DNA from 4 places in the Catenuloplanes indicus genome. Region 2 is predicted to be linked to each of the others. Evidence: riboswitches for the same ligand, from Rfam matches in the RefSeq annotation. Region 2 holds a riboswitch; each other region holds the start of a gene.
The links. A riboswitch is a leader RNA that binds a small molecule or an ion and turns the genes downstream of it on or off. The one in region 2 is predicted to bind cobalamin.

Region 1: linked by a shared signal. The riboswitch ahead of J2S42_RS02435 (FecCD family ABC transporter permease) and the one ahead of J2S42_RS31555 (CbtB domain-containing protein) in region 2 are both predicted to bind cobalamin.
Region 3: linked by a shared signal. The riboswitch ahead of cobN (cobaltochelatase subunit CobN) and the one ahead of J2S42_RS31555 (CbtB domain-containing protein) in region 2 are both predicted to bind cobalamin.
Region 4: linked by a shared signal. The riboswitch ahead of bluB (5,6-dimethylbenzimidazole synthase) and the one ahead of J2S42_RS31555 (CbtB domain-containing protein) in region 2 are both predicted to bind cobalamin.

What each region holds. Positions count from the first base shown of each region.
Region 1 is NZ_JAUSUZ010000001.1:445,618-453,173, forward strand. Features, by position in the region: gene J2S42_RS02420 (GTP-binding protein) at 1-689, shown strand, start outside; gene J2S42_RS02425 (GTP-binding protein) at 704-1,894, shown strand; gene J2S42_RS02430 (type B 50S ribosomal protein L31) at 1,922-2,176, shown strand; cobalamin riboswitch at 2,228-2,410, shown strand; gene J2S42_RS02435 (FecCD family ABC transporter permease) at 2,500-3,501, shown strand; gene J2S42_RS02440 (ABC transporter ATP-binding protein) at 3,498-4,541, shown strand; gene J2S42_RS02445 (ABC transporter substrate-binding protein) at 4,538-5,614, shown strand; gene J2S42_RS02450 (LuxR C-terminal-related transcriptional regulator) at 5,742-6,203, opposite strand; gene J2S42_RS02455 (cellulose binding domain-containing protein) at 6,307-7,470, opposite strand; gene J2S42_RS02460 (glycoside hydrolase family 43 protein) at 7,533-7,556, opposite strand, start outside.
Region 2 is NZ_JAUSUZ010000001.1:6,940,904-6,948,459, forward strand. Features, by position in the region: gene J2S42_RS31540 (LLM class flavin-dependent oxidoreductase) at 1-327, shown strand, start outside; gene J2S42_RS31545 (sensor histidine kinase) at 373-2,466, opposite strand; gene J2S42_RS31550 (CbtA family protein) at 2,656-3,405, opposite strand; gene J2S42_RS31555 (CbtB domain-containing protein) at 3,405-3,614, opposite strand; cobalamin riboswitch at 3,648-3,822, opposite strand; gene trmB (tRNA (guanosine(46)-N7)-methyltransferase TrmB) at 3,917-4,651, opposite strand; gene J2S42_RS31565 (cellulose binding domain-containing protein) at 4,792-5,943, opposite strand; gene J2S42_RS31570 (TolB family protein) at 6,085-7,098, opposite strand; gene J2S42_RS31575 (hypothetical protein) at 7,530-7,556, opposite strand, start outside.
Region 3 is NZ_JAUSUZ010000001.1:7,834,483-7,842,038, reverse strand. Features, by position in the region: gene J2S42_RS34990 (ferredoxin-like domain-containing protein) at 1-1,328, opposite strand, end outside; cobalamin riboswitch at 2,198-2,322, shown strand; gene cobN (cobaltochelatase subunit CobN) at 2,380-5,982, shown strand; gene J2S42_RS34980 (hypothetical protein) at 6,393-6,737, shown strand; gene J2S42_RS34975 (DUF6886 family protein) at 6,784-7,323, opposite strand; gene J2S42_RS34970 (LamG-like jellyroll fold domain-containing protein) at 7,501-7,556, shown strand, end outside.
Region 4 is NZ_JAUSUZ010000001.1:9,109,996-9,117,551, forward strand. Features, by position in the region: gene J2S42_RS40870 (class I SAM-dependent methyltransferase) at 1-414, shown strand, start outside; gene J2S42_RS40875 (hypothetical protein) at 444-833, opposite strand; gene pgm (phosphoglucomutase (alpha-D-glucose-1,6-bisphosphate-dependent)) at 958-2,625, opposite strand; cobalamin riboswitch at 2,802-3,005, shown strand; gene bluB (5,6-dimethylbenzimidazole synthase) at 3,042-3,680, shown strand; gene J2S42_RS40890 (DUF4184 family protein) at 3,725-4,441, opposite strand; gene J2S42_RS40895 (MarR family winged helix-turn-helix transcriptional regulator) at 4,467-4,913, opposite strand; gene J2S42_RS40900 (LysR family transcriptional regulator) at 5,636-6,580, opposite strand; gene J2S42_RS40905 (NmrA family NAD(P)-binding protein) at 6,680-7,556, shown strand, end outside.

The sequences.
Region 1 (7,556 bases), 6.5 Mb from region 2:
TCGCCGACCTGGTCGTGATCAACAAGACCGACCTGGTCACACCGGCGCAGCTGGACACGGTACGGGCGCTGGTCACCCGGCTCAACCCGCGCGCCCGGCAGGTCTGCACCACGTTCGGCCGGGTGGCGGCGAGCGAACTGATCGACACCGGCCGCTTCGACATGGAGGCGGCCGAGACCGCGCCCGGCTGGGCCGCCGAGCTCAACGGCGAGCACGTGCCGGAGACCCTCGAGTACGGCATCAGCAGCACCGTGTTCCGGGCGCCCGAGCCGTTCCACCCGCAGCGGCTGATGGACTTCCTGGAGCGGGACGTCGTCGCGTCCGGCGTGCTGCGGGCGAAGGGCTTCTTCTGGCTGGCCAGCCGGCCGGACACGATCGGGTTGTGGTCGCAGGCCGGGCCCAGCGGCCGGTTCGACCCGGCGGGGCTGTCCGTCGCGGCGACCGGTGAGTGGCCGGACGACCCGGACGAGCGGGCCCTGCTGGAGCGGCGCTGGGATCCGCGGTTCGGCGACCGTACCCAGGAACTGGTCTTCATCGGGGTCGGTCTGGACATCGGCCGGATCCAGCGGGGCCTGCGCGGCTGCCTGCTCACACCGGCCGAGATCGCGGCCGGCGAGGACGCCTGGCGTGCGCTGCCGGACCCGTTCCCGGAATGGGACCCCGCCGACGCGCACCCCGCGCACGCCTGATCGGCCGCGCCGGGATGACGTCGCAGAACCGGGTCGCGCTCACCGTGGTCAGCGGCTTCCGGGCGGGCGCCACGCTCGCGGCCGCGCGGGCGGTGCGGGCCGCGGGTGCGCTGCTGATCAGCTACGACGTGTCCGGGAACCTGCGCCGCCGGGTCAGCACCGCGGCCGCGGTCCTGGAGGACGTGCCGGTCACGCTGGTGCACGGGTGCGTGTCGTGCACGCTGCGGGAGGAACTGCTTCCGCTGCTGGAGCGGCTCACCCGTACCCACGAAGGGGTTGATCTGGTCCTGGTGCTGCCGGAGGCGATCGAGCCGCGGATGTTCGCCGACGCCTACGCCCACCACCACGCGGTGCACCGGCGGCTGGGGATCGGCGCCTACGTCACCGTCGCCGACGCCGCGCACCTGCTCGACGACCTGGACAGCACCGATGATCTCGCCGATCGCGGGCTGCACGCCGCCGACGACGACCGGCGGTCCGTGGCCGAGGTGGTCTGCCATCAGATCGAGTACGCGGACACGGTCGTGCTGCACGGGGAGGCGCCCGGCGGCGGGCTGGAGACGGCGCGGCTGCAGGTCCTGCTGCACCGGCTCGCGCCGTGGGCGGCGCACGTGCACCTGCCCGCCGGGTCGGTCACGCCGCCGGCCGTCGCGCGTCACGACCCGGCGGCGCCGGATCCGCTGACCCGGAGCCTGGAGGGGTACGCGGTCGGCGCCGATGAGCCGGCGCCGGACTGCGGCGTGGTGTCGCTGCTGTTCCGGGCACGCCGGCCGTTCCATCCGCGGCGCCTGCACGCACTGCTGGAACGCGTGACCGGGGAGACGGTACGGGGACGCGGCGTCTGCTGGATCGCCAGTCAGCCGGACACGACGCTGGTCTGGGAGTCGGCCGGGTACGCGATCTCGCTCTGCGCGCTCGGCCACTGGCTGGACGCGCTGCCGGCGGCCCACCTCGCGCACGCCGGCGACCGGCGCCGGCTCGCCGCCGACGTCGACTGGGACCCGTACTACGGGGACCGGCACACCCAGCTGGTCTTCGTCGGGGTCGACACCGACGCCGCCGACCTGCACCGCGACCTGACCGCGTGCCTGCTCACCGACGCGGAACTGGCCGAGGGCGCGGACGGCTGGCGCGGCTGGGACGACCCGTTCGCCGGCTGCTTCCCGCTGCCGGAACTCACCCGCGCCTCGCACGCGCAGGCGTAGGGATCGTCAACGAAAGGAACCATCGCCATGAAATCCGGAATCCACCCGTCGTACCACTACGTGGTCTACCGCGACCGCAGTGCCGGCTTCTCGTTCCTGACCCGGTCGACGGCCACCAGCGACCGGACCGTCGAATGGGAGGACGGCAACACGTACCCGGTGCTCGACGTGGAGATCTCCGCGGCCAGCCACCCGTTCTGGACCGGCAAGCAGCGGCTGCTGGACACCGCGGGCCGGGTGGAGAAGTTCCGCGCGAAGTACGGGCTGACCACGCCGCAGTGACGGCCGTCGCGTCCCGCCGGTCGCCGGAACCGGCCGGCGGGACGCGTGTGCTACTGTCCGGCGCGAGTCGACCGCATCCTGACGGATGCCAGGGAACTCCGGTGCGATTCCGGGACTGGCGCGCAGCGGTAAGGGCGACGGCGGCACGACGACGCCACTGGGGACCCTTCCCTGGGAAGGCCGTGCCACCGGCTGACCCCGAGTCCGAAGACCTGTCGGCTCACCTTGCTGTCGATGGACTCTCGCGATCAGGGTCTCCGGACCGAGAGGCTCCCCTCGCCGTGCACCTGAGACCGCCCCGGCGGCTGCCGTTCTGGCCGCTCATGATCGTGCTGGCCGTGGCGGCCGTGCTGAGCGTGATCGCCTCGCTGGCCTTCGGCTCCGAACGCATACCGCCGGCCGACGTCGTCGCCGCCGTCACCGACCGCCTCACCGGCGCCGCACCCGGGCGCTGGGACGTGATCGTCTGGGAACTGCGCCTGCCCCGCGCGCTGCTGGCCGTGGTCGTGGGCGCGGGCCTGGCAGTCGCCGGTGCCGGCATGCAGACCCTGGTCCGCAACTCGCTGGCCGACCCGTACCTGCTCGGCATCAGCTCCGGCGCCTCGGTCGGCGCCACCGCCGCCATCACCACCGGCGCACTCGCCGGGTTCGGCATCTACGCCGTCTCGGCCGGCGCGCTACTGGGCGCGGTCGGCTCCGCCGTGCTGATCTGGCTGATCGCCACCGCGCAGGGCGGTCTGACCCCGCTGCGGCTGGTGCTGTCCGGCGTGGTGCTCTCCTCCGGCCTGTCCGCGATCGCGTCCCTGCTGGTCTTCCTCAGCGACGACGCACGCGCGGCGAACTCGGTGATGTTCTGGATGCTGGGCAGTGTCGGCGGCGCCACCTGGGAGAAGCTGTGGATCCCCGCCGTGCTCGTCGCGGTGCTCGGCGCCGGCATGCTGGCGATCCACCGGTGGCTGGACGCGCTGGCCGCCGGCCCGGAAACCGCCGCCGCACTCGGCATCAGCGTGGCGGGCCTGCGGACCACGCTGTTCGTCGGCCTGTCCGTGCTGGTCGGCGTGCTGGTCGCGGTCAGCGGCGGCGTCGGCTTCGTCGGCCTGATCGTGCCGCACGCCGCCCGCCTGGTCGTCGGCGCACGGCACCGCGTCGTCCTGCCGGTCGCGGCCGTGACCGGCGCGGTGTTCCTGGTGTGGGTCGACGTCCTCGCCCGGGTCGCGGTACGCCCGCAGGAGATCCCGCTGGGCGTGGTGACCGGCGTGCTCGGGGCGCCGCTGTTCCTGCTGCTGATGGGCCGGACCCAGTACCGGTTCGGCGGTGACCGGTGATCGCACTCCGGCTGGAGGGCGTCGCGGCCCGGCTCGGCGGCCGTGTCGTGCTGCGCGACGTCGACCTCGAGGTCCCGGACGGCATGCGGCTCGGCATCATCGGCGTGAACGGCGCCGGAAAGACGACGCTGCTGCGCGTGCTGGCCGGCGTGCTGACCCCCAGCGCCGGACGTGCGCTGATCGGCGATGTCGGCCGAGAAGCGGTCGCGGGCGCCGGCACGGCACCGCCAGTCGGCGACGGCACAGCGGTTATCGGCGAAGCCGGCACGGCAGTGCCCGCTGGCACTGATGCAACGGCAACCTTCAGCGCCACACCTGCCGCGACCGCCGATGCCGGCACGGTGGCGGCCTCCGGCGGGCCTGGTGGTGGCTTTGGGGTGGCCGGCCGGGGTGGTCCGCTGGCGTCGGAAGGGCTGGTCGATCTGCGGCGGATGCCGGCGCGTGAGCGTGCCCGGCGGCTGGCGTTCGTGCCGCAGGAGGACATCGTGACCGCGGACCTGCGGGTCGGCGAGATGGTCGCGCTCGGCCGGGTGCCGCAGACCCGGCCCTGGGCGCGCGGTGGCCGGGCCGAGCAGGACCTGGTGCGCGACGCGCTCGACGCGGTCGGGCTGGCCGGCCGGATCGACACCGCCTGCGACCAGCTCTCCGGCGGCGAGCGGCGCCGGGCGGTGCTGGCCCGGGGCCTGGTGCAGCGGTGCCCGGTGATGCTGCTCGACGAGCCGACCAACCACCTCGACGTCGCCTGGCAGCTCGGCCTGCTGGACGTCCTCGCCGCGCAGTCCCGCACGCTGGTGGCCACGGTGCACGACCTCGACCTGGCGTTGCGCTTCTTCGACCGGCTGGCCGTCGTCGGCTGGCATCCGGGCGCGGACCGGGCGACCGAGCCCGCGACCGTCGTCGCCGTCGGGCCGCCCGCCGAGGTGCTCAGCAGCGCGCACCTGGAGTCGCACTTCGGTGTCGGCTCGGTGCAGGTGCCGCACCCCACGCGCCCGCAGCTCCACCTGCTCATCCACCCCCGAGAGGACGCCCCACCGACATGAGTCCCGTTTCGTCCGGCCGTATCCGTACCGCGGTCTGCGCCGCCCTCGTGCTGAGCCTGACCGCGTGCGCCTCCGGCGAGGCCGGCTCCGGCGCGGCCGCCGGTGCGATCACCGTCCAGAACTGCGGGCAGGACGTCAGCGTGGACGCTCCGGTCACCCGGCTCTACGCCTACGACGGCGGCATCATCTCGATCGCGCTGGCCGCCGGGGCGCGCGACCAGCTGGTCGCGGTCACCGGGCTGGACCGCGACCGGGACGTGCTCCGGCTCGCCTACCCGGACGCGCGGGTGGACGAGCTGACCGTGGTCGGGGACCAGTACCCCACGCTGGAGAACGTCCTGGCCGTCAACCCGGAGATGATGTTCGCCGGGTACGGCTACGGGTTCAGCGAGTCGCGCAACCTGATGCCGGAGGACCTGACCGCGCACGGCATCAAGACGTACCTGCTCAGCGAGACGTGCAAGCAGGAGGACGGCGCGCGCGGCACGATGGACGCGTGGACCGCGCTCACCACCGACCTGCGCAACGTCGGTGAGCTGACCGGTCACCGCCCGGCCGCGGACGCGGTCGTCGCCGACATCGACCAGCGTCGCGCGGCCCTGGCCGCCGCGCCGAAGGGTGGCGAGGCACCGACCGCGTTCCTGTTCGACTCGGGCACCGACGCGATCTTCACCTCCGGCTCGTACGGCGGCCCGCAGGCGGTCTTCGACGCGGCCGGCGTCGTCAACGCGACCGCCGACGTGTCCGACACCTGGACCGAGGTCGGCTGGGAACGGCTCGCCGCCTCGGACCCGGACATCATCTTCTTCGTCGACTACTCGGGCCAGACCTACCAGCAGAAGGTCGACGTGCTGAAGGCCAACCCGGCGTCCCGCGATCTGAGGGCGGTCAAGGAGGAACGCTTCGTCAACCTGCCGTACGCCCTGTGGGTCTCCGGCCCGCTGAACATCGACTCGGCGGAGTGGGTACGCAAGTCGGTCGAGCACTTCGGTCTCGCCCCGGCCTCGCCGATCACGCCGACCCTCGACCTCAACCAGCTCAGCGAGCTGCCCGGCAACGCCTGGCTCGACTGACGCGCTGCGGGCCGGAGCCGGGGGCACGCCCCGGGCCGCGATCGGCTCCGGCCCGCCACGCGGGCTGGCCTGCGGTGTGGCTGTATTCCCTTGGCCCTGCTCGGGCCGGCGCAGATATGGCATGGCGTCAACCCGTGGCCAGGCCGGACTCGTAGCCGGCGATCACCAGCTGGGCACGGTCGCGGGCGTGCAGCTTGGTGAGCAGGCTGCCGATGTGGGTCTTCAGCGTGCCGCGGCTGATGTGCATGGTCGCTTCGATCTCGCTGTTGGACAGGCCCCGGGTGATCAGGGCGAGCACGTCCCGTTCGCGTGGCGTGATGCCGTCGAGCGAGCGTCGCGCGGCGGTCCGGTGCAGGGACGCGGCGATCAGGCGGCGGGTCACGCTGGGCGCGAGCGGGGCCTCGCCGGCGGCGACCGTATGGATCGCGTCGATCAGCCGAGGCGGGGTGACGTCCTTCAGCACGAAACCGCTCGCGCCAGCCCGCAGTGCACGGTAGACGTGGTCGTCCAGGTCGAACGTGGTCAGCACCAGCACGTGTGGTGCCGGATCGGCGGCGGTGATCCGCTCGGTCGTGGCGATGCCGTCCATGTCGGGCATCCGCGCCGGTCCGACCCCGGTGCGGACCGCGCCGGTGCCTGCGGGCCGAGGTCCTTCCCGACGCAGCGCCGATCAGGCCCCGGGCGGGTGGCGGTCAGATGTTGGTGCAGGTCGTCCCGGCGCCGGCGCCGGTGCCCGTGCCCTGGAACCCGAACGTGGTGCTCTGGCCCGGGGTCAGCTGCCCGTTGTACGCCACGTTGGTCATCGTCACGGTGCCGCTGGTGCCGGTGCCGGCCGCGTTCCAGACCGAGGTGACCGACGCACCGGACGGCAGGCTGAGCGTGACGCGCCAGCCGTCGATCGCCGCGCTTCCCGCGGTGACGGTCACACCGGCGACGAATCCGCCGTTCCACTGGTTCTGCACCGTGTAGACCGCGGTGCAGGCCGTGGCCCCGCCGGTCGGCGGCGGGGTGGTGGGCGCCGGGCCGCCGAGGCTCAGGTTCTTCTGCTGCACCTGCCAGGGACCGCCGCAGAGCCCGCAGCCGGCACCGGCGAACGCGGTGCCGGCCGAGACGTCGCCCTTCAGCCGCCATTTCAGGTACAGCACGGCCACCCGGCCGAACTCGCCACCGTTGGGCTGGTCGTAGGTGCCGCCGTGCCCGACGTTCAGGTTGCCCATGAACGCGGGCAGCCCGGACGGCAGCTTGCCCCAGTCGTCGACGGCGTTCGGGTAGGCGATGTCGCCCGGCCCGCCGATGAAGTACGCGATCGGTTTGGTGAGCCGGCGCAGCTGGTAGTCGTCGGCGTCGGTGAGCAGGCCGCTGCTGAAGATGAGTGTGGTGGTGACCCGCGGGTCGTCGGAGACCGCGTACGCCTCCAGCCCGCCGCAGGAGAAGCCCGCGACGGCCACGGCGGAGGTGTCGATCCGGCCGTAGTACCGGCTGCCGGACCGCGCGTTCTCCGCGACGGCCCAGTCGATCGACTCGGTCAGCATCCGCGCGCTGGTGGACCCGGAGCCGTTCGGCGCGCCGTTGGCGATGACCAGGAAGCCGTGCGAGGCGATCTCCCGGAGGAAGTTGACCTGCGCGGTGCCGTTCGACGCGCAGCCGCCGTTGCCCCAGACGAGCACGGGCAGCCGCTCGGCCGGCAGGTTCTGCGGCCGGTAGACGGTGTGGTTCGGCAGCCCGGCCGAGGTCTCGTAGTCGGCCGGGTAGGGGCCGGAGCCGCCCACCGCGGCCCCGGCCGGCCCGGCGCCGAGTGCCAGGACGCCGACCGCGACGGCCACCAGGCCCGCGCCGATCATCGTTCTGTTTCTCATCGCTTCCTCCATCGCGTGCGGTCGCGCCGGGCCGAACGGAGCCGTTCGGTGCTGTGCCGTGGTCAGCTCGCGCGGGCGAACTGCCA
Region 2 (7,556 bases):
ATGCTCGCGCTCAACGGCGGCACTCGCGACGGCCTGGAGATCTCCCCGAACCTGTGGGCCGGCGTCGGCCTGATCCGCGGCGGCGCGGGCACGGCGCTGGTCGGCAGCCACACCGAGGTCGCCGACCGGATCGAGGAGTACGCGAACCTCGGCCTCAGCGAGTTCATCCTCTCCGGCTACCCGCACCTGGAGGAGGCCTACTGGTTCGGCGAGGGCGTCCTGCCCATCCTGCGCGAGCGCGGCCTGTGGCAGCACCCGGCCGGCGAGCCCACCCTGCGCGACACCGTGACCGTCCCGTTCACCCCCGAGCCGGTTCGATCCAGCTGACCGCCGTACCCGGCCATGGCTGATCGCGCCGGTTACGGCGTGGTGCTACTCCGTGCTGTTCATCGGGAGGCGGATCTGGAACGCGGTGCCGGAGTCCGGGTTGAGCAGCGCGATCGTGCCGTGGTGGCGTTCGATGATGGCACGGCTGATCGCCAGGCCGAGACCGCTGCCCGGGATCGCCCGGTCGCGCGTTCGGGAGCTGCGGTAGAAGCGGGAGAACAGCCGGTCGCGCTCGTCCGGTGGGATGCCGATCCCGCGGTCCGCCACGACCAGCTCGGCCACGTAGTCGCCGTCCGCGGCGAGCGTGACCGTGACCTCGCCGCCGTCCGGGCTGTACTTGATGCCGTTGCCGATCAGGTTGTCCAGCACGCGCCGCAGCCGCATCCGGTCGCCCGGCAGGACCAGCGACTCGGGTGCGTCCACGCGCAGCGTGATCGAGTCGCCGGTCAGCGAGGCGCGGGCCGCGTCGGCCGCCTCACGGACCACCTCGGCCAGGTCGCACGGGGTGAGCTGCACGGTGGCGTGGCCGGTGTCCAGCGCGGCCAGGTCCAGCAGGTCGTCGATGATGCCGCGGAGCAGCGTGGTGTTGCGGTCGATCACCTCCAGCAGCGCCGGGCCGTCCGCGGTCAGCTGCGCCGGTGTGGCCTCGCGGAGCAGGCTGGTGTACGCGCTGATCGAGGTCAGCGGCGTCCGCATCTCGTGCCCGATCAGCGCGAGATACTCGTCCTTGCTGCGGGCCAGCTGCAGCTCCAGGTCCTCGGCCCGGCGGCGCTCCAGGAACTGGCCGACGTGCGCGGCGATCCCGGCCAGCAGCGCGACCAGCGCGTCCTCCGGGTCCTCGACGACCTCGGCGAAGAACGCGAGCACGCCGAGCGTGTCGTCGCCGGACCGGACCGGGATGGCCAGGGCGGCGTGCAGTTGCGACGTCTCGATCGTGTCCGCGGGCAGCAGCGCCTCACCGTCGGCCAGGTCGCGGATCCAGACCGGCTCGCCGGTCAGCCACGCCTTGCCGGAGATCCCCTGGCCGTACGCGAGCTGATCCGGCACGTGCATCGCGGCCACGCTGCCCGGCGCGCTCCAGTGCGCGGCGGCCCGCAGCACGCCGCCGGGGCCGTCGACCAGCCACAGTTCCGCGTGCGCCCAGCCGAGCGTGCGGACCACGGCCTCGAGCACCCGTGGCCCGGCCTCGGTCGCGCTCGCGGCCTCGGCCAGCGCGGACGCGACCGCCAGCTCACAGTCGCGGAACCGTTCGGTGCGCTTCAGCTCGGTGACGTCCTGGAGCGCGATCACGGCGCCGAGCCGCTCACCGGACGCGTCCGCGATCGGCTGGCCGTCCACCAGCAGCACGCGCGGGCGCTGCATCGGCGAGTCCGCCAGCACCTCCAGCCCGTGCAGTTCCTCACCGGCGAACGCGCGGGACAGCGGCGTGTCGTCCGGCGCCATCGGCCGCCCGTCCGCGTGCCGGAGCCCGAAGTCGAGCGGGTGGCCGCCGGACGCGAACGGCTCCGGCGTACGCCCGGTGAACCGCAGCATCGGCGCGTTGATCAGCACCCGGCGGCCGGCCGCGTCGCAGGCGACCACGCCGTCGTGCAGGTTGTCCAGCACCGCGTCCAGGAAGCGCCGGTGCCGGTCCGCGTTCTCCAGCGCCTCCCGCTCGGCCACGAACGTGCCGCACACCTCGGCCGCGTGCCCGACCACGGACTGCTCCGCCGCGGTCCAGTCGCGCGGCGTGTAGTCGACCACCGCGCAGACGCCGACCACCGCGCCGGTCCGGGACCGGACCGGATAGCCGAGGTAGGCCCGCGCGTCCGCCTGCCGCACCGGCGCGTCCGGCGGTACCCGCGCGTCGTCGAGCACGTCGTGCACGACCAGCGGGCAGCCGGAGTCCAGGATCACCCCGGCGAGCGTGGACGCGGCCGGGATCGCGCCCAGGTCGGCCCAGGCGGCGGGCAGGTGGTAGCCGCCGCTCATCAGCATGCGGCGCCCTTCCAGCAGCTGGACCAGGCCGGTCGGCGCGCCGGTCGCCCGCGCGGCCAGTTCCGCGAGCCGGTCCGCGGCGTCCTGTGAGAGCGAGCGGCGCGAGACGTGCACCCAGTCCGCGTCCGTGCCGGTCACGGCGGTGCTGCCCGTCGTCGCCACCGGCCCGTTCCTCTCGTCGCGCCTGCTCTTCTCCTGTCAGGTTAAAGCGGCGAGCTGCCTCAAAACCGGCAAATCACGGACCGGCGCGTACGACGTCCGCGCCCCACCGCCCGATTCCGCACCGCTCGGCGCCATGCCGGAGCGGCACGCACGGCCGCCGCCCGGAGCAGCGGGCGGCGGCCTGGTGGGTCAAGCCGCGGTCGCGGCCACGTCCGGGCGGACCGCCCTCGGCGACCGTGGAGTGAGCAGCAGGCCCAGCGTGGCGCCCATCGTCGCCCACATCGCGGCCAGCTCGGCCAGCGACGCGACCCGGAAGTCCCAGATCAGCTGCGGCGGCACGTCCGCCGGGAGCTCTCCGCCGGTGGCCGGCCAGATCAGCATGAGCACCGTGTAGCCGGCGATCCCGGTCAGCACGCCGGCGGTCACCGCGAGTGGCGCCGACTGCCCGCGGGCCACCAGCACCTGCCGGACCAGCACGGCCAGCCAGGAGATCGCCGCCGCGGCCGCGATCAGTGACAGGTACTGCGCGGTGCGTGCGCCCACCGTGTCCGGGTCGCCGACCGCGGGCGGGTTCGCCGGGTACTTCAGCGCCGGGACCAGTGCGAACGACACGAACCCGAGGAACGCCAGCAGCGTCGCCCGGCCGAAGTCGGTGCGCCCGGGCAGCCGGTGCCGCACCCGCGCGAACACCACGGCCAGCACCAGCGCGAGGCAGACCGCGACCGCGAGCGCGGCCACCATGCCGCCGGCGATCTGCGTGGCGCGGCCGACGAGCGCCTCCTCCGCGGGCTCACCCGCGGTGCGCGCCTCCTCCACGGCGAGCGCGCGCTCGATGACCGGCTCGACGACGACGAAGGCGACCAGCGAGGCGGCCACCCCGGCCGCGACGCCGGCGAGCGCGCCCCGCCGCAGCACGCCGCCCAGCGTGACCGCGCCCATCAGTGACACGGAACGCCGAGCGCGTGCCGGCCGTCGTGGGTGAACTCGTGCAGGTACTCCGCGACCGCGCCGGTCGTGACCAGCCCGTTCTCCTGCAGCAGCAGGTAGAACACGACGAGCGCGACGACGGCCAGCAGCCAGGCGAGCAGCGGCACCCGGATCGGGGCGACGGCGGGGTCGACGGCCGGTGCGGAAACGTGGGACGGCATGATGAATGATCCTCTCGTCCATGCCTCGTGGCGATGTGATGCGTCGCCATGGCCGGTCTCCTGGCTCCCGGATCATCACGCCCGCCCCGGCCTTCCCAGACCCGCGAGGATCCGGTGGCGAGGGTGGAGCGGGCACTCCCCGGTCACAGTGGCGAGGACCGCGCCGGAATCACACCGGCTTCCCGAGCACCATGGCCCGCGCAGCGTACCGCCGCCCGAATTCCGCGGACAAGAGCTGGTGATCGATGCCCCACATGATCGAGGCGCCGTGCACAGCGTGCACGGCGCCTCGATGACCGGCTCTAGACCTGCTCGTCCTCGGTGGGGGAGCGGTGGAAGATCACGTCGTAGATGCGGCGGTGGGCCGCGATGCCACGGCGCTCGAACTTCGTCATCGGACGGTGCTCCGGCCGCGGCGCGAACCGGTCGAACGCGTTGGTCAGGCCCGGTTCCGCGGTCAGCGTCTCCAGCATGGCCTCCGCGTACTCCGCCCAGTCGGTGGCGCAGTGCAGCGTGCCGCCCGGGCGCAGCCGCGAGCGGAGCAGCCCGACGTGCGCGGGCTGGATCAGCCGGCGCTTGTGGTGCCGCGCCTTCGGCCACGGGTCCGGGAAGAAGACGTGGATCGCGTCCAGCGAGCCGGGCGCGAGCTGGTGACCGACCAGCGTCAGCGCGTCGCCGAGCGCGACCCGCACGTTCGTTAGGCCGCGGCGCTCGCTCATGCTCAGCAGGTTGCCGACGCCGGGCGTGTGCACCTCGACCGCCAGGTAATCGCGCTCCGGGTCGGCCGCGGCCATCGCCACGGTCGCCTCACCCATGCCGGAACCGATCTCCAGCACCGTGGGCGCCTCGCGGCCGAAGAGCGCGGCGAGGTCGAGCGGCAGCGCCGTGGCCGGGTCGAGCGGCACGTCGACGCCGTGGCTCTCCCACAGCCGCTCCATCGCGTCGTGGTGCTTCGGACTCATCCGCCCCCGGCGGGGATGGAACGTCCGCACCCGGGCGGGAGGCAGCGCGTTGATCTGATCGGCCAGCGCCTCCATGTCCGCGGACAGCTGGAGCGCTTCGTCAAGATCAGTGTTCGTCTCGATACTCATCAGACCCAAGACAATACCCAGCGGGTACGACAGAAGCGCAGCTCCCGCCGTACCCGTGCTGGGGTTTAGTGGTTGTTTGCGGGTGTTTATCCGAAAGTGCAGGTAGTGGCAGGAGTCGGATTACTCCCCGTCCACGACGCGATGAACCCGGCCGTGGTGGAGGCGCCCGGCGCGAGCACGCCGTTCCAGGACGCGTTGCTCACCGTGACATCGACACCCGATTGGGTGACATTCCCACCCCACGCCTGCGACACGGTCTGCCCGGCGCCGAACGCGAACCGCGCGGTCCACGACCGGCTGGCCGCGCTACCGCCGTTGGCGATCACCACCTCGCCCTGGAAGCCGCCCTGCCACTGACCGACGATCGTGTACGTGGCGGTGCAGCCCCCGCCGGAGCCGCCGGTGGGCGTGGGGCTGCCGGTCGGTCCGGGCGTCGGGCCGGCCGTCGGCGACGGGCTGCCGGTGCCGGTCGGCGTCGGCGTGGGCTGGGTGCCGTTGATGGCCGCGACCAGCGGCGCATACCACCTGTTCGCGATCTTCGCGTCGCCGGCCGCGTTCGGGTGCACGCCGTCGCCGGTGTCGGTCGCCGGTACGAAACCGGTCCACTGATCCACCACCGTGATCGGCGACGCGGCCGTGCTCCTCGACGCGGCCCACGCCGGGATCGCCGCGTTGAACGCCACGGTCCGCGCCGCGCACTCGGTGCAGCTCGGCGGGTCAACCGGGATGATCTGCGCGACCAGGATGCGCATGCCGGGATTACCGGCACGCATCTGGTCGACCAGCGTGGAGAACGCGGCCAGGATCGTGGCCGGTGCGATGTTGCTCCACACGTCGTTCGTGCCGAGGTGCATCATCACGACGTCCGGGTCGGTCGCGGCCAGCCAGCCCGGCAGCAGCGACTGGCCGGCGATGTTCGTGGCCAGGTAGCCGCCGTGGCCCTCGTTCTCGCCGTCGTAGGCGAAGCCGCAGCCCTGCGGCGGCAGCGTGCCCACGAAGTCGGTGTTCGTGACGCCGGCGGCCTGCAGCTTCTGCCAGAGCAGCGCGCGCCAGCAGCCGGGCGAGCCGGTGATCGAGTCGCCCAGCGCCATGATCCGTACCGGATCGGCCTGGGCCTCGAGGTCGTTGCCGGCCAGCGCGGGCCGGATGGTGATCAGCGCGAGGACGACCGCGGTGATCGTCACGATGGTGGCGAGGATGCCGGGAAGACGGGGGCGCCGTCGGCGGTTCACGGGCATGATTCATCTCCGAACGGGTTCGCTGCGGTGGAGAACTGCAGCGTGGCGAGGCTCCCGGCCGGCTGGTGAGGGGGAGGCTCTGCCCTGCCTCCCGCGCGGCGGGCCCGTACGGCTCCGCGGCTATCTTAGGTCAAAGTTCGTCTATGGACGGGGCTCCGGCTGCGATCCCTGGCGCAGCGCGGTCCGCGTGCTGCCGGACGTGTCCAGCTGGAAGATCCACGAGCGTCCGTCGCGCTCCCCGGTGAGGTACGCGGTGCGCGCGGTCCGGTAGCTCAGCTCCCGGTCACCGGGCACGCCGAGGGTGCGCTTGGCGCCGGTCGCCGGGTCGTACTCGATCACGGTCAACTTTGCGGACGTGCTCGCGGTCCAGGTCAGGCGTGCCCCGTCCGGCCGCCACGACGGCACGGTCGCGGACCCGCTCTTCTGGCCCCCACCGCCGAACGTGGCCACCGCGCGCTCACCCGCGTCCGCCACGGTCCCGATCGTCAGGCACGCGTCGTAGATCGACTCGCACATCCCGCCCCGGAAGGCGATCCGCTTGCCGTCCGGCGCCCAGGAGACCGTGTCGTCCACCGCGATCCGCTCACTCAGCGTGCCGCCGCGGGCGGGCTCCGGCTTCTCCGCTGGCAGCGGCTGCCCCTTGCACTCCGCCGGGAACAGCACCTCCGGCGTGGTCTTCCCGCTGGTCGCGACCCGGTAGACGACCGGACCGCCGGTGCACCCGGGCGCCGCGAACGCCAGCCACTTCCCGTCCGGCGACCAGTCCGCACCGCCGGACGCGTGCGCACCCAGATCGCGCCGCCCGCTGCCGTCCGCGTTCATGACCCAGATGCGGTTCTTCAACAGGTACGCGATGCGCTTGCCGTCCGGCGACCACCGCGGCCGCGCCGCGCCCCCACCGGTGGTGAGCCGCTTCTCCACGGCTCCCCGCAGCAGCATGACGTTCCCGTCCCGCACGAACACCAGCTCGTGCCCGGCCGCCTTGACGTTGACGGCTGCCTTGACGTTGACGGCCGCCTTGCCCGCGGCCGGTGCGGGCTGCGCGTGGGCGACGGCGGGCAGTGCGGTCAGAGCCGCGATCGAGAGTGCGGCCGTGAATCCGGCCCGGCCGGCCCTGCGTGCGGCGTGCCGGCAACGGCTGATGGTCCTGCGCATCACGGTCCCCCGAGCTCGTGATTCCGCGATCCTGCGGCGATCGCTGCCGTGCTTCACGGGACACGATCGTCGCAACCGAACGGCACCTGAGTGCTTCCCGGTCAGCACCTTAGACGGCTTCGCCCGCAAAAACCGGATTTACCGCAAATCGGGCGCGTCCGAGTGACGCGCGGCCCGGCAACCCGCAGCAAGCGGGCCGCCGGGCCGCGCGGTCGGCGGGCTCGTTCAGCCGGCGATGCCGTTCAGCCGGCGATGCCGGCCACGTGACAGGGTCGGCCAGGTGGCGCGATGTCGGCCAGGTGGCGCGATGTCGGCCAGGTGGCGCGATGTCGGCCAGGTGGCGCGATGTCGGCCAGACGGCCGGGGCGGCCAGCTGGCAGGGGGCGGGTGGCGGGGTCGGTCAGGCGGCGGGGGTGGTCGGGCCGGAGTGGTCAGGCAGCGGTGGACCACATCGCGGC
Region 3 (7,556 bases), 890 kb from region 2:
CGCACGTGCGGGGTGGCGGGGTGACCACAGCCGCGCTCACAGCCGGCCCAGTGGACCGGCAGCGGACCCGGCGCGGTTTGCGGCAGGCCGAGCGCGACCGTGGTGGCGTCCGCGCGCACGTCGGCGCGGGACTTCGCGCAGCCCGGCCGGCCGGCGCAGGCGGTCATGCCGTACCAGGGCGAGTGCTTGTCGACGGCGAGTCCGGCGGCGGCCAGGGCGGGCAGCCGGGCGGCGTCCGGCAGGCCGGGGATGACGACGCCGCGCCACGGCGTGCAGCGCAGTTCGCCCGCGCCCTCGGCGGCGACGGCGGCGAGCAGGTCGAGCTGGGTCGCGGAGATCCGGCCGAGCGGGATGATCGCGGCGAGCGCGGTGGCGCCAGTGGCACCGGTGATCACGCCGGCGGGCGGATCAGGCGGCGTCCAGGCCGGGGTGACCGCGGCGGCGGTCGCGCCGAGACGTGCGGCGACGGTCGCGCCGAGACGTGCGGCGACGCGGTCCGCGCCCTGATCGATCTCGGACATGCGCCAGCCAGCGGAACCCTGCGCCGCGCGCTCGGCGAGAAAGGCCTCCGCGGCCGCGACCATGACACCGGCCACCTGGGCGCCACCTGAAAGCGTCGCCTCGGCGGACGCGGGGCCGTTCGCCTCGGCGGGACCGGGGCCGTTCGCCTCGGCGGGCGCGGAACTGTTCGCGCCGGCGGGTGCGGGACTGTTCGCTCCGGCGGTGATGGGGACGCGGAGGCCGTGGTCGACGCCGTTGAGCAGCAGCGCGAACTCGGTGGTGTTCGTGGCGGCGAGGCAGACGTCGGCGCGGAGGGCGGCCACATCGCCGCGCCCGTCGTCGAGGGCGAACAGGAAGCGGCCGGAGAGCGCGGCCAGCGCGGGCGAGGCCAGCAGAGCCCGGTCGAGCGCGTCGATCAAGGGGCGCACGTCGATCAGCGTGGCACCGTCGAGGCCGCTCAGCGGGGAGGCGACGATGTTGCGGGCGCGTTCGTGGGTGGCGGAGGGCAGCAGGCCGGCGTCGGCCAGCCGGGCGCCGAGTTCGATCTCGGCACCGGGCGGGAGCGCGCGGAGCTGGAGGTTGCCGCGTGAGGTCTGGTCGAGGTGGCCGTCGCCGAGGTCGCGGGCGGCGCGGGCCAGCACCCGGGCCTGGTCCGCGGTGATCACGCCGCCGGGAATCCGCACCCTGGCCAGGCCGCCGTCCGCGGCCGCGTGGACCTGGAGCGCGGTCGGGCAGGCATCCGGACCGGTGCGCGTCACGCCGCCGGAGACGCCGGAGGGTGCCGGCTGCGGCACGGTCCGGTGATCGGAAGCGGGAAGCGGGGACATGCGGCGGATACTACGGGTTGTCGCGGAGACCGTTTCACCTTCGGCCACCACGACCCGACGTGCGTCACAACCGCGCCCGCCGCACGCACCGGGTCCGTACCACTGCCGTAGGCACGCCTCACCGTCCGCGGGTCCGAGCGTTCCGGGGCCGGGGTGAGGGATCGATGCCGAGGCCCGGCCGCTACTGACGTTTCGGGCCGAAGCGCGGGGCGCTGCGGGGCCAGCGGCGCTAAACGCCGAAATGTCGGGCGCGAAGCGCCCGGTGTGTCTGGCGCGAGGGGCGACCGCAACCGCGAGACCTGTAAATGTCGAAATGTCGGGCGCAACGTGCCCGGCGCGTTCACCCCGGGACCCGACCGCAACCGCGGAACCGGCGGATGCCGACGTTCTCAAGCACGAACCGCACCGGACAGGTGTGCCAGCCGCCCGAAATTTCCGGATAAAGCCTGCCGCTGCCGCACTTGGTGATCGCATCCGCTGCGGGTCTGAAGCCTGTGTGATCAATCAGTGGAGCGAAAAGGAGGTCATCTAGCGAAGTTGATATCCCAAACGCTCCACTGATTGATCACACAGGGCTGAGCAGCGTCGTTCGCCGGCGACGGCGCCTGTCGCGCGGGGTGGGATATTGCGATATTTCGAGCGCGGAGCGCCCGGCTGCCCGTACGGAGCCGGCTGACCGCAGCGAAGCCGGGGGCAGCGAAACCGAGGGCGCAGCGAAGCCGGGTCACCACCGCGAGACCGGAGCGCCACAGCGAGACGCGGCGCGTTCGGAGAGCGGGGAGGGCGAGCAAGATCACTGGGGGTGGCTTGACGGGTGGGTGGCGGGGTCGGGAAAGTGGGAGGGCTGCACAAGCGCGCGGCGACGGTGGAGGAAGTCCGGTGCGAGGCCGGCGCGGTCCCGCCACTGTCACCGGGGAGCGGACCCCAGCAAGACCACTGCCGGACGGTACGGCGGGAAGGTGGGGGCGAGCGTCGATCCGGGAGCCAGGAGACTCCGGTCGCCGCGACAACCGTCACGATCTGGGGCGCGGACCCCAGGGAGGAGCCCGCGGTGGCCCGCGTCCTGTTGCTGTCGACGTCCGACACCGACCTGCTCAGTGCCCGTGCCAGCGGGGCGGACTTCCGGCTGGCGAACCCGGCCCGTACCGCGGTGGAAGATCTCGAGGGTCTGCTCGACGGTGCGGAGCTGGTGGTGGTCCGGATCCTGGGCGGCTACCGAGCGTGGGAGGAAGGGCTGGACGCGCTGCGGGCGCAGGACCGGCCGGTCGTGGTGCTGGGTGGCGAGCAGGCGCCGGACGCGGAGCTGATGCGGCGGTCCACGGTGGCGCCGAACCTGGCGGCCGAGGCGCACATGTACCTGGCGCACGGCGGCCCGGCGAACCTGGCCGAGCTGCACCACTTCCTGAGCGACACGATCCTGCTGACCGGGCACGGGTTCGCGGCGCCGGAACCGGCTCCGGCCTGGGGGCGCCTGCCCCGGGAGAGGAGCGCGAACGAGCACGGGCCGAGGATCGCGATCCTGTACTACCGGGCGCACCACATGGCCGGGAACACCGGGTTCGTGCACGCGCTGGCGGACGCGGTCGAGGAGGCCGGTGCGAAGGCGCTGCCGATCTTCTGCGCCTCGCTGCGTACTCCCGGGGAGGATCTTCTCGACTCGCTCCGGGAGGCGGACGCGCTGATCGTGACCGTGCTGGCCGCGGGCGGCGCGGGGGGCATCGCGCCGGCGGCGGCGCAGGCGGGCGGCGAGGACGACGCGTGGGACGTGGGCGCGCTGGCCGCGCTCGACGTGCCGATCCTGCAAGGACTGTGCCTGACCAGCGACCGGGCCACCTGGGACGGCAACGACGACGGGCTGTCGCCGCTGGACGCGGCGACCCAGGTCGCGGTGCCGGAGTTCGACGGGCGGATCATCACGGTGCCGTTCTCGTTCAAGGAGACCGATGCGGACGGGCTGACCGTCTACGTCGCGGATCCGGAGCGGGCGCGGCGGGTGGCCGGCATCGCGTTCGGGCACGCGCGGCTGCGGCACGTCCCGCCGGCCGAGCGGCGGATCGTGCTGATGCTGTCGGCGTACCCGACCAAGCACTCCCGGATCGGCAACGCGGTCGGCCTGGACACCCCGGCCTCCGCCGTGCGCCTGATCAAGGCGATGACCGAGCGCGGGTACGACGTGGGCGACTTCCCCGGCGTGGCGGCGCAGGACGGCGACGCGCTGATGCACGCGCTGATCGCGGCCGGTGGCCAGGACCCGAACTGGCTGACCGAGGAGCAGCTGGAGGGCAACCCGGTGCGGATCCCGGCCGCGGAGTACCGCGCCTGGTTCGCCACGCTGCCGGCGGAGCTGCGCGAGGTCACCGAGCAGCATTGGGGACCGGCGCCGGGTGAGCTCTACGTCGACCGCTCGCAGGACCCGGACGGCGAGATCGTGCTGGCCGCGCTGCGCGGCAACAACGTGGTGGTGATGGTGCAGCCGCCGCGCGGGTTCGGCGAGAACCCGGTGGCGATCTACCACGACCCGGACCTGCCGGCGAGCCACCACTACCTGGCCGCCTACCGCTGGCTGGCGGCGAACTTCGGCGCGCACGCGGTCGTGCACATCGGCAAGCACGGCAACCTGGAGTGGCTGCCCGGCAAGACCGTGGGCCTGTCCGCCGCGTGCGGGCCGGACGCGGCGCTCGGCAACCTGCCGCTGATCTACCCGTTCCTGGTCAACGACCCCGGCGAGGGTACGCAGGCGAAGCGCCGCGCGCACGCCACGCTGGTCGACCACCTGGTGCCGCCGATGGCGCGCGCGGAGTCGTACGGTGACATGGCCCGGCTGGAGCAGCTGCTGGACGAGCACGCGAACATCGCGGCGCTGGACCCGGCGAAGCTCCCGGCGATCCGCGCGCAGATCTGGACGCTGCTGCAGGCCGCGAAGCTCGACCACGACCTGGGCATCACGGACCGGCCGCACGACGCGGAGTTCGACGACTTCCTGCTGCACGTGGACGGCTGGCTGTGCGAGGTCAAGGACGTGCAGATCCGCGACGGGCTGCACGTGCTCGGCGAGCCGCCGCGCGGCGAGGCCCGGGTCAACCTGGTGCTGGCGATGCTGCGGGCCCGGCAGATGTGGGGCGGCCAGGTCGCGGCGCTGCCCGGGCTGCGCGAGGCGCTGGGCCTGGCCGAGGACGGCTCGGAGTCGATGTCCGACGTGGACGCGGTGGAAGCGGTGGCGAAGTCCCTGGTCGAGGAGATGGAAACGGCAGGGTGGGACCCCGCCGCCGCTCGGAGTGCGGTGTCGCGCGCGGCCGTACGTACCCCGGAGCTGGTTGAAAAGATCTTGGTTTTTGCCGCGACGGAGATCGTGCCGCGGCTGGATCGCACCACGGACGAGATGGCGCACCTGCTGCACGCGCTGGACGGCGGCTACGTGCCGGCCGGGCCGAGCGGGTCGCCGCTGCGCGGCCTGATCAACGTGCTGCCGACCGGCCGGAACTTCTACTCGGTGGACCCGAAGGCGATCCCGAGCCGGCTGGCCTGGGAGACCGGGCAGGCGATGGCCGACTCGCTGGTCGGCCGCTACCGCGCGGACACCGGCGAGTGGCCGCGGTCGGTCGGGCTGTCGGTGTGGGGCACGGCCGCGATGCGCACGGCCGGTGACGACGTGGCGGAGATCCTGGCGCTGCTCGGCGTACGGCCGACCTGGGACGAGGCGTCGCGCCGGGTGAACGGGCTCGCGGTGATCCCGCTGGACGAGCTGGGCCGGCCCCGGGTGGACGTGACGATCCGGATCAGCGGGTTCTTCCGGGACGCGTTCCCGCACGTGGTGGCGCTGCTGGACGACGCGGTGCAGTTGGTCGCCTCGCTCGACGAGTCGCCGGAACTCAACTTCGTCCGGGCGCACGTGGCGGCCGATCTCGCCGCTCACGGTGACGAACGGCGGGCCACGCTGCGGGTCTTCGGGTCGAAGCCGGGCGCCTACGGTGCCGGCATCCTGCCGCTGATCGACAGCCGGAACTGGCGCGGCGACGCGGACCTGGCCGAGGTGTACGCGGTGTGGGGCGGCTACGCCTACGGCCGCGGGCTGGACGGCGTGGCGGCGCGGGCCGACATGGAAACGGTCTACAAGCGCATGTCGATCGCGGCGAAGAACGTGGACACGCGTGAGCACGACATCGCGGACTCGGACGACTACTTCCAGTACCACGGCGGCATGATCGCCACGGTGCGCGCGCTGACCGGGACCGCACCGCGCGCGTACATCGGCGACAGCACCCAGCCCTCCGCGGTCCGCACCCGCGCGCTCTCCGAGGAGACCGCGCGCGTGTTCCGGGCCCGGGTGGTCAACCCGCGCTGGATCGCGGCGATGCGCCGGCACGGCTACAAGGGCGCGTTCGAGCTGGCCGCGACCGTGGACTACCTGTTCGGCTACGACGCGACCGCGGGCGTGGTCGCGGACTGGATGTACGACACGCTCGCCCAGACCTACGTGCTGGACGAGGAGAACCGGAAGTTCTTCGAGCAGTCGAACCCATGGGCGCTGCACGGCATCGCGGAGCGGCTGCTGGAGGCCGCGGACCGGGGCATGTGGGAGCACCCGGACCAGGCCACGCTGGACGGGCTGCGCGAGGCGTACCTGCGTACCGAAGGCGACCTCGAGGACCGCTGAGCGGTTCTGTATTCCAAAGTCAAAAATGGTATAGGGCCGGGCGCATGGCCCGGCCCCGCACGTTCGACGAGACCACCGCGCTCGCGGCCGCCGCCGCCACGTTCCGCCGGCACGGCTTCGCGGACACCACGACCGAGCAGCTCTGCACGGCCGTCGGCGCCGGCAGGACGCGATCGCGCTCGCGGTGCGCGCCGGGCAGGCCGACGGCTCGATCACCCGGGAGCAGAGCCCGGCGGACCTGGCCTGGACGATCTCCGGGCTGATCGCGGGCATCCGGGTCAACGCGCAGGCGGGCGCGCGCCGGCCGCCACGCTGCGCGCCACCGCCACGATCGGACTCCGGGCGCTGCGCCCCTGACGGCATTTTCTGCGCTGATTTTGTCCTCCAGAATCCAGAACTGGGGAGGGCTCATGATCGAGTTTTCGGCCGGACGGGCCGCGGGCGGCGACCACGCCGGCGAGCAGGCGGTGCAGGAGCGGGCCGGCGAGGGCGGGCCCGGGCGCGGTTCGCCGATGTTCGGGGCGGAGATCCCGCTCGGGTTCGTCCCGTTCCTGCGCGCCCAGCACATGCTGATCGCCGGGGCCGCGAACGGCCACGGCGCGCTCTGGTCCACGGTCCTCACCGGACGGCCCGGGTTCGTGCAGGCGGCCGACGAGCGGACCATCGCGGTCGACGCGCTGCCCGCGCCCGGCGACCCGCTGCACGGCGCCGGATCCGGGTCGGCGGCGTGGCCCGGCAGGACGGGGAACGGCTGATCGTGCGCACCGAGCAGGTGCTCGGCAACTGCCCGAAGCACCCGGGTCAATCCGCCCGTGGCCGGGCGTTCCTGAGGCGGATGCCGCTGAAGCCGAGGGAGGAGGCGGTGACCGCGTCCCAGAACGGCCACAGCGTGGGCAGGACGCGCAGCTGGATACCGGCCTCGTCGTGCAGCGCGAACAGGTCGCCGACCGGCTCGGGCGGGCCGAGCGGGGTGACCGGCTCGCGGGCGGCGTGCGCGTGCGGCTCCGGGTCACCGATCGGGGTGAACCGGTCCGCCGGGAGGCGGTACGCGTAGAGGTGGACCGTGCGGATCGCCTCCAGCCAGCCGTACTCGATCGCGTGCACCCGCGTGCCGCCGCCCGGGCCGAGGATCCGGTCCCGGTCGTCGCCGGTGGTGCCGGCTATCAGCCAGGCCATGGCACGCGGACACTGGCGGGGGAACCAGTAGTCCGGTGCCCGGTCGTGATCGACGGCCCAGACCAGCGGCTCGGTCCGGGTACTGGTCGCGGCGACGTGCGGCACGAAACGGGCGATGCCGGGGTCCTCGGAGAAGTGCAGGACCTGGCCGGGTTCGGGACGCATCCCCCGATTCAATCGCGAGCGCTTTTCCGCCCGTCGCGGGGCCGTTGCCGGAGCGCGGGGTGTCGCGTTTGCTTCGTCGTCAGGCGTTCGGATCGTCAGGCGTTCGGATCGTCCGGGTCATCCGGGTCGTCCGGCGTTCGGAAGCCGTTGCGGAAGGCGGAGCAGCACGTGGACGTGATGAGCGGTCCGGGGATCGACACCCCCGCCGGATACACCGGCACCCATCGGATCGG
Region 4 (7,556 bases), 2.2 Mb from region 2:
GCCACGCTGGTCCGGGCGGACGCGCGCGAGCTGCCGTTCGACGCGGAGTTCGACCTCGCGGTCACGTTCGGCGCGCTCGGCCACTTCGAGCCGGCCGAGCGTCCCGCGCTGTTCGGCGGCGTGCACCGTGCGCTGCGGCCGGGCGGTCTGTTCGCGGTGCCGGTCGGCACGCCGCCACCGGTGACCTCACCGGCGTACTGGGTGACGACCGGCTTCGACGCGGCTATGCGGGTGCGCAACGCGCTGTGGCGGCCGCCGTTCGTCATGTACTACCGGATCATGACGCAGCCCGCGATCCAGGCCGCGCTGACCGCGGCCGGGTTCACCGTCGACGCCGTCGACCTCCCCGCGCTCGGCCACCGCCGCGACGGCACCCCGCGCTGCCGCCTCCTCCTCGCCCGCAGGCCCGTCTGAGCCCGCAGGCCCGTCTGAGCCCGTCCGGGTCAGGGCATGCCCGCGGCGGCGCAGGCGGTCTGGAGCGGGCTGATGTCGTCGAGGTCCATCGGGGGCAGCGGGATGGCATCGCTGAGGATCGAGCCGCCGTCGCGGTGCAGGCGGTCGTAGAGGCCGGCGGTCTGGAGCACCTCCTCGTCCGACCGTTCGAGGTCCTTGCCGATCTGCGCGCGCTCGGCCAGGTCCGGGACGGTACCGGCGACCGCGTGCGCCTCGAGGCGCGCGCAGGCGGCGATGCCCGGGTCCTCCGGTGCGGGAATGAGCCAGAAGACCGCGGCACCGACCGCGGCGATCACGGCGATACCGCGGGCGAACGCGATCGCGTTCGCCCGGTTGACGGTCACCGTCCACGGATCGTCGGGCGTTTCGGAATACGTCACGAGCGAAGATCATCCGATAGACGGAACCGCGCCGCATCCCCTTTCCGGCGCCCGGTGGCGGCTCGGCGGTCCGGCGTGACCGGACCGCCGCCGAGAGCCGAGATCCCGCCTCCGGGATCGGGGATCAGGCCTTCAGCGCCGCCGACACCAGGTCCCGCGCCTCCTCCTGGATCTGCGCCAGGTGGTCGTCGCCCTTGAAGGACTCCGCGTAGATCTTGTAGACGTCCTCGGTGCCGGACGGCCGGGCCGCGAACCAGCCGTTCTCCGTCGTCACTTTCAACCCGCCGAGCGCGGCCCCGTTGCCCGGCGCGGACGTGAGCGTGGCCGTGATCGGCTCACCGGCCAGCGACGTCGCCGTGACCTGGGACGGCGACAGCTTCGCCAGCACCGCCTTCTCCTCGCGGGTGGCGGGCGCGTCGATGCGCGCGTAGGACGGCGTGCCGAACCGCTCCACCAGCTCGCCGTAGTGCTGGGACGGCGACTTCCCGGTCACCGCCTGGATCTCGGAGGCGAGCAGGCAGAGCAGGATGCCGTCCTTGTCGGTGGTCCAGACCGAGCCGTCGCGGCGCAGGAACGACGCGCCGGCGCTCTCCTCGCCGCCGAACGCGACGGAGCCGTCGAGCAGGCCGGGCACGAACCACTTGAAGCCGACCGGCACCTCGATCAGGCGGCGGCCGAGCGACGCGGCCACCCGGTCGATCATCGAGGAGGAGACGAGCGTCTTGCCGACCGCGGCGTCGGCGGACCAGCCGGAGCGGGAGCCGTACAGGTACTGGATCGCGACCGCGAGGTAGTGGTTCGGGTTCATCAGGCCGCCGTCCGGCGTGACGATGCCGTGCCGGTCCGCGTCCGCGTCGTTGCCGGTGGCGATCTGGTACGCGTCACGCTTGCCGATCAGCGACGCCATCGCGTACGGCGAGGAACAGTCCATCCGGATCTTGCCGTCCCAGTCCAGCGTCATGAACGGCCAGGCCGGGTCGGTCTCCGGGTTCACCACGGTCAGGTCCAGGCCGTGCCGGGACGCGATCTCGCCCCAGTACGCCACGCTGGCGCCGCCGAGCGGGTCCGCGCCGATCCGCACGCCCGCGTCGCGCACCGCGTCCAGGTCGAGCACGGACGGCAGGTCGTCCACGTAGGACGCGAGATAGTCGTACCGGCCGGTGGTGTCCGCGTTGACCGCGCGCGCGTACGGCATCCGCCGCACGCCGGTCAGGCCGTCGGCGATCAGCGCGTTCGCCCGGTCCTGGATCCACTTGGTGGCGTCCGTGTCGGCCGGGCCGCCGTTCGGCGGGTTGTACTTGAAGCCGCCGTCGGCCGGTGGGTTGTGCGACGGCGTGACGACCACGCCGTCCGCGAGCCCGTTGCGCTTGCCCCGGTTCGCGGTCAGGATCGCGTGCGACAGCGCCGGCGTCGGCGTGAACCCGTCCCGGCTGTCCAGCAGCACGGTGACGCCGTTCGCCGCGAACACCTCGACCGCGCTTATCGTGGCCGGCTCGGACAGCGCGTGCGTGTCCCGCCCGATGAACAGCGGCCCGTCGACGCCCTGCTCCTCCCGGTACTCACAGATCGCCTGGCTGATCGCCACGATGTGGTCCTCGTTGAACGCGGACTTCAGCGACGACCCACGGTGCCCGGACGTACCGAACGCCACCTGCTGCGCGGGCACGCTCACATCCGGATGCCGATCACGATAGGCGGCGAGCAACTCCGCCACATCGATCAGATCGCCCGGCTCCGCGGGCTGGCCGGCACGGGGGTGAACAGACACAGCGGTCTCCTCGGGTTCGCGCATGAGGACGTCTCCCCCCGACCCTAATGTCCACCAGCGCCACCCGCCCGCCACACCCCCAAGATCAAGAACGTCCGGAGCTGATGTTCCCACTTCCGGCGTGGCCGCTGTGATGTCCGTACCGCCGGGTTCTGGATCCGGCCCCGGAGGCGCGCGAGCGGGACGGGTAGGGTGCGGGGTGGCACGAACTGTTGCGAGGTGCCCGGCCGGAGGCGGCCGGGAGAATCGGGAAGCCGGTGTGAATCCGGCACGGGCCCGCCGCGGTGACCGGGGAGCCGCCGCCCATGCGCGTACGCGCGGCCACTGGCCCTGACCGGCTGGGAAGGCGGGCGGTGAGGTGACGATCCGGGAGTCCGAAGACCGGCCTCGCGCCTGGTGACCCCGGCATGCCCGGGGCCGGACCGCAGCGGGAGCCTGCCGTGAACCATGACCTGTACGAGATCATCCACCGTCGCCGCGACGTGCGCGGCCAGTTCACCGGCGAGCCGGTGCCGGACGACGTGCTGGACCGGGTGCTCGACGCCGCGCACGCCGCACCGAGCGTGGGCCTGTCCCAGCCGTGGGATTTCGTGATCGTCCGCGGGCGCGCGGCGCGGGAGCAGTTCCACGCGCACGTACGCCGGGAGCGAGAGATCTTCGCGGCCACGCTGGACGGTGACGCGGCGGCCCGGTTCGCGCGCATCAAGATCGACGGAGTGCTGGAGTCGACGCTGTCCATCGTGGTCACCTACGACCCGGACCGCGGCGGTCCCGCCGTGCTCGGGCGGCACGCGATCGCGGACGCCGGCCTCTACTCCGCCTGTCTCGCGGTGCAGAACCTGTGGCTGGCCGCGACCGCGGAACGGCTCGGCGTGGGCTGGGTGTCGTTCTACCGCGAGGAGTTCGTCCGCGATCTGCTCGGCATCCCGGCGACGATCCGGCCGATCGCGTGGCTGTGCATGGGGCCGGTCACGCACCTCGAGGAGACCCCGGACCTGGAACGCCACGGCTGGCGCCGACGCCGCCCACTGCACCTCGCCCGGCACGACGACCGCTGGGGCGGCCGGGACCGGCGATAGGCCGGCGGGTCACGGAACGTGGTGGCGGGTGCCGCGGCGGCGGATCAGTGGCGTGTGGCGCGCTCCGGGGACGGCGCCGTGTGCAGCGCGGACGCGGTCAGCAGGGAGAGCGCGAACACGCCGATCAGGCGGGCGCCCGTGGTGTGCACCAGGAAGGCGCCCGGCAGCTGGGAGATCAGCACCGTGCCGGCCACGGCCACCAGCGCGGCGGCACCCCAGAACCGGCCCCGCCGCGTCGCCACGGCCGGTGGATCGCCGTGCCAGGCGCGCAGCAGCCGGCGTCGTCCGATGTGGACCGCCAGCAGCAGCGAGGCGATCGCGCCGCCGACCGTCGAGGCCAGATCGGCGACCGGCGCGTGCTCGGTGACCGCGTCCCAGACCTGGTGGGACGCGGCACCGAGCAGCGCCGACAGCACGGTCACCAGGAACGCCGGGCGGCTCGCGCCCAGCACGCCGTAGTCGCGCGGCGCCAGCCACACCGGCCGCGCGGGCAGGTGCGCGGCGACGACCGGCGCGGCCCGGCGCACCAGGATCGCGCACGCCAGCGTGACCGGCAGGCAGAACAGCGGAAGGCCGGCCGGCCCGTGCGCCAGCTGGTAGAGCGCGATACCGCGGACCGACTCCAGGACGGTGCCGTCCAGCGCGTACGCCAGGTCCGGCGACGCCGACCCGATCACCAGCGCCACCCCGTCGAACCAGCGTGGCCGCCACAATTTGAGCGGGAGCGGTAACGCGGCGTGCGAGGGGAACGTCAGCGGCATGCCCGCACCCTAGCGATGGATGAGGTCAGCGGGCGTGGCGGCGGTGCAGGCCGGCGAGCCGGCCGAGCGTGTCGGTCACGGTGCGGCGCTGCCGGTCGGTGAGCGCGGCCGCCGCGTCGGCGATGTCGTCCGCCAGTGGCCGCAGCTCGTCAACCAGCCGCTGCCGCGCGTACGGCGTGATCGCGACCGTCTGCCGGCGCCGGTCCGTGAGGTGCGGCCGCCGTTTCGCGAAGCCGCGCTGCTCCAGCCGGTCGACCAGCCCGGTCGCGGCACCGGACGTGACACCCAGCAGCCGGCCGAGTTCGACCGGACCCATCGGTTCGCCGGAGATCGAGAGGTGCTTGAGCGCGAGGTAGTCGCCCGCGGTCAGGCCCATGCGGCGGGCGACGGCCGCGTCGAGTTCGGCGGCGGCGACGGCGAGGTGGTGCACGGCCCACGCCAGATCGCCCGCGGCGGACGGATGCTCGGACATGCGGAAGAGCATACGATGGCTTAGAAACTAAGCTGTCCACAATGGGAGGTACCGGCGGGCGACCGCATCCGCTCACTGACGCTCGCCGCTGCGACCACCGCGTTCGTGGCCACGCCCACGCTCGGCGCGGTCTTCGGCAACGGCGAACGGACCCGCCGGTACGACACGGTGATCACCCCTCCGGCGTACGCCTTCTGGGGCTGGGCTCCGATCTTCGCCGGCATCGTCGCGTCGACCGGTGATCGCGGCGTTCGTGGCCGGTGCGGCGGGGTCCGGCGGTGGCCGGTGCGGTCGGGCCTGGTCGTTCGGGCGGTGGCCGATGCGGTCGGGCCTGGCGGTTCCGGCGGCCGGTGCGGCTGGGTCCGGCGGTTCCGGTGGCCGGTGGTGACGCCGCCAGAGGAGTCCGGCCGCAAACAGGCCAGCCTCCTAGGATGCGGTAGGCGGTGTGCCGGACCCGCCGGTGACCGCAGCCGCACCAGCGGATCGTTCCGGGCCCCTTCGCGGCGTTACCGGCGGATCGTTCCAGGCGTTTCGCGGCGGCCCACCGGCGGATCACTCCGGGCGCTCCGCGACGGCTGCCAGCGGATCGCTCCGGGCGCTGCGCGGCCGGAATTTCGATACTTGGCAGGCGGTAAGACGAGAAGGGACGCGGAGCGCCGAGATTTGGTATTTGCCGATCGCGAAGGCGGCGCTCGTCCCGGCGGTGCCCGGGCGTCCGGGGCTCAGTGCAGCGCGGCGGCGGGCTGGGAGTCGGCGACGGTACGGGCGGCGCGGACGAAGGCGGCGACCGCCGGGGAGCGGGACGAGGCCGGCCAGACGACGGAGAGCGACACCGGTTCCAGATCCGGTACCGGCCGGTATGCGATGCCCGGCCGGGGGAAGCGCCGCGCCACCCACTCGGGCAGGAACCAGACCGCGCTGCCCACCTCGACCAGGCTGAAGATCTGCGAGAGGTCGCGCAGCCGGGGTGCGGCCGGCGGCGCGACCCGGCCCTGCTCGGCCGGTGAGCCGTAGGGAAGCCGGCGGCCGGCCAGGTCGGGCAGCCGGATGACCGTGCGCGCCGCCAGCGGGTCGGCCGCGGCCAGCGCGACCACGGTCGGGCCGGTCAGCAGCGGTTCGGCGTCCAGGCCACGGGCCTCGAACGCACCGGGCAGCAACGCCACGTCGGCTCGCCCGTCACGCAGCGCCCGCTCCTGGTCTCCCGGCCCGCCGAGCAACAGCTCCACCGGTGGCAGCGGTGCCCCGGGTGACGGCCCGGCCACGATGCCGGGTGACCGCTCGAACGGCACCCCCGCGCCGCGATCCGCGGTAGCTGGGCCGCCCGCGGCGTAGGCGTCCAGGATCGCCGGCAGCAGACCGCCGTCGAAGTCCGCCTTGAGTGCGAGCCGCAGTACCGGCCGCACGGCTCGCCGGGCGCGGTGTTCCGCGGTCGAGATCGCGTCCAGGGCGACTCGCGCGTCCGCCAGCAGCGTCTCGCCGGCCGGGGTGAGCGTCACCTGACGGGTGGTGCGCACCAGCAGCGGGACGCCCAGCTGCCGTTCCAGGTCGCGGATCGCGCGGGACAGCGGCGGCTGGGCCATGCCGAGCCGGGTGGCGGCGCGGCCGAAGTGCCGTTCCTCGGCCACGGCGACGAAGTATCTCAGCTGCCGGGTCTCCAGCCCACTCATACCAGCACGGTATCAATCCGGACGCAGACGGTCTTTCCGTACCGCCGGGGTGTGGGGTTTGACTGTGACACGTCGATACCGCACGGAGGAAGAGAAACGATGATCGTAGTTACCGCTCCCACCGGTCAGATCGGTGCGCACGTGGTGCGCGGGCTGCTCGACGCGGACGTGCCGGTCCGGGTGGTCGCGCGTGATCCGGCGCGGCTGGCGCCGGGAGTCGCCGCGCAGGCCGAGGTGGTGACCGGCTCGCACGGTGACCCGGACGTGATGGCCGCGGCCGTGGACGGTGCGGACACCGTGTTCTGGCTGGTGCCGCCGGATCCGGCCGCGGCGGGGGTGGATCAGGCCTTCGCCGGGTTCGCGCGGCCGGTGCTGGACGCGCTCGCCGGCCGGCGGGTGGTCGCGGTGTCCGCGCTCGGGCGCGGGACGCCGGTCGCGGCGCGGGCCGGGCGGGTGACCGCCACGCACGCGATGGACGACCTGATCGCCGGGACCGCCGCGGCGTACCGTGCGCTGGTGACGTCGTCCTTCATGGACAATCTGCTGCGGCACGTCGGGCCGATCATCACGGACGGCGTGTTCTACGGCCCGCACCGGCCGGATCTGGCGATGCCGCACGTCGCCACGCGGGACGTCGCCGCGGCCGCGGTCCGGCTGCTGCGCGACCGCACGTGGACCGGGCGGGCCGAGGTGCCGGTGCTCGGCCCGGAGGATCTGACGTTCGACCGGATCGCGGAGATCGCGGGTGAGGTGCTGGGGCGGCCGGTCCGGTACCGGCAGGTGCCGGGGGACGCGTTCGTGGCGGCGATGATGCGGGCCGGGAACACCGAGCCGATGGCGCGGAGTCTGCTGGACATGGCACTGGCCAAGAACGACGGCCTGGACGCGGGCGTGGCGCGGACGCCGGGCACGACCGGGCCGACCACATTCCGGCAGTGGTGCCGGGAGGTGCTCCGGCCGGCGGCGGAGCGTAGTG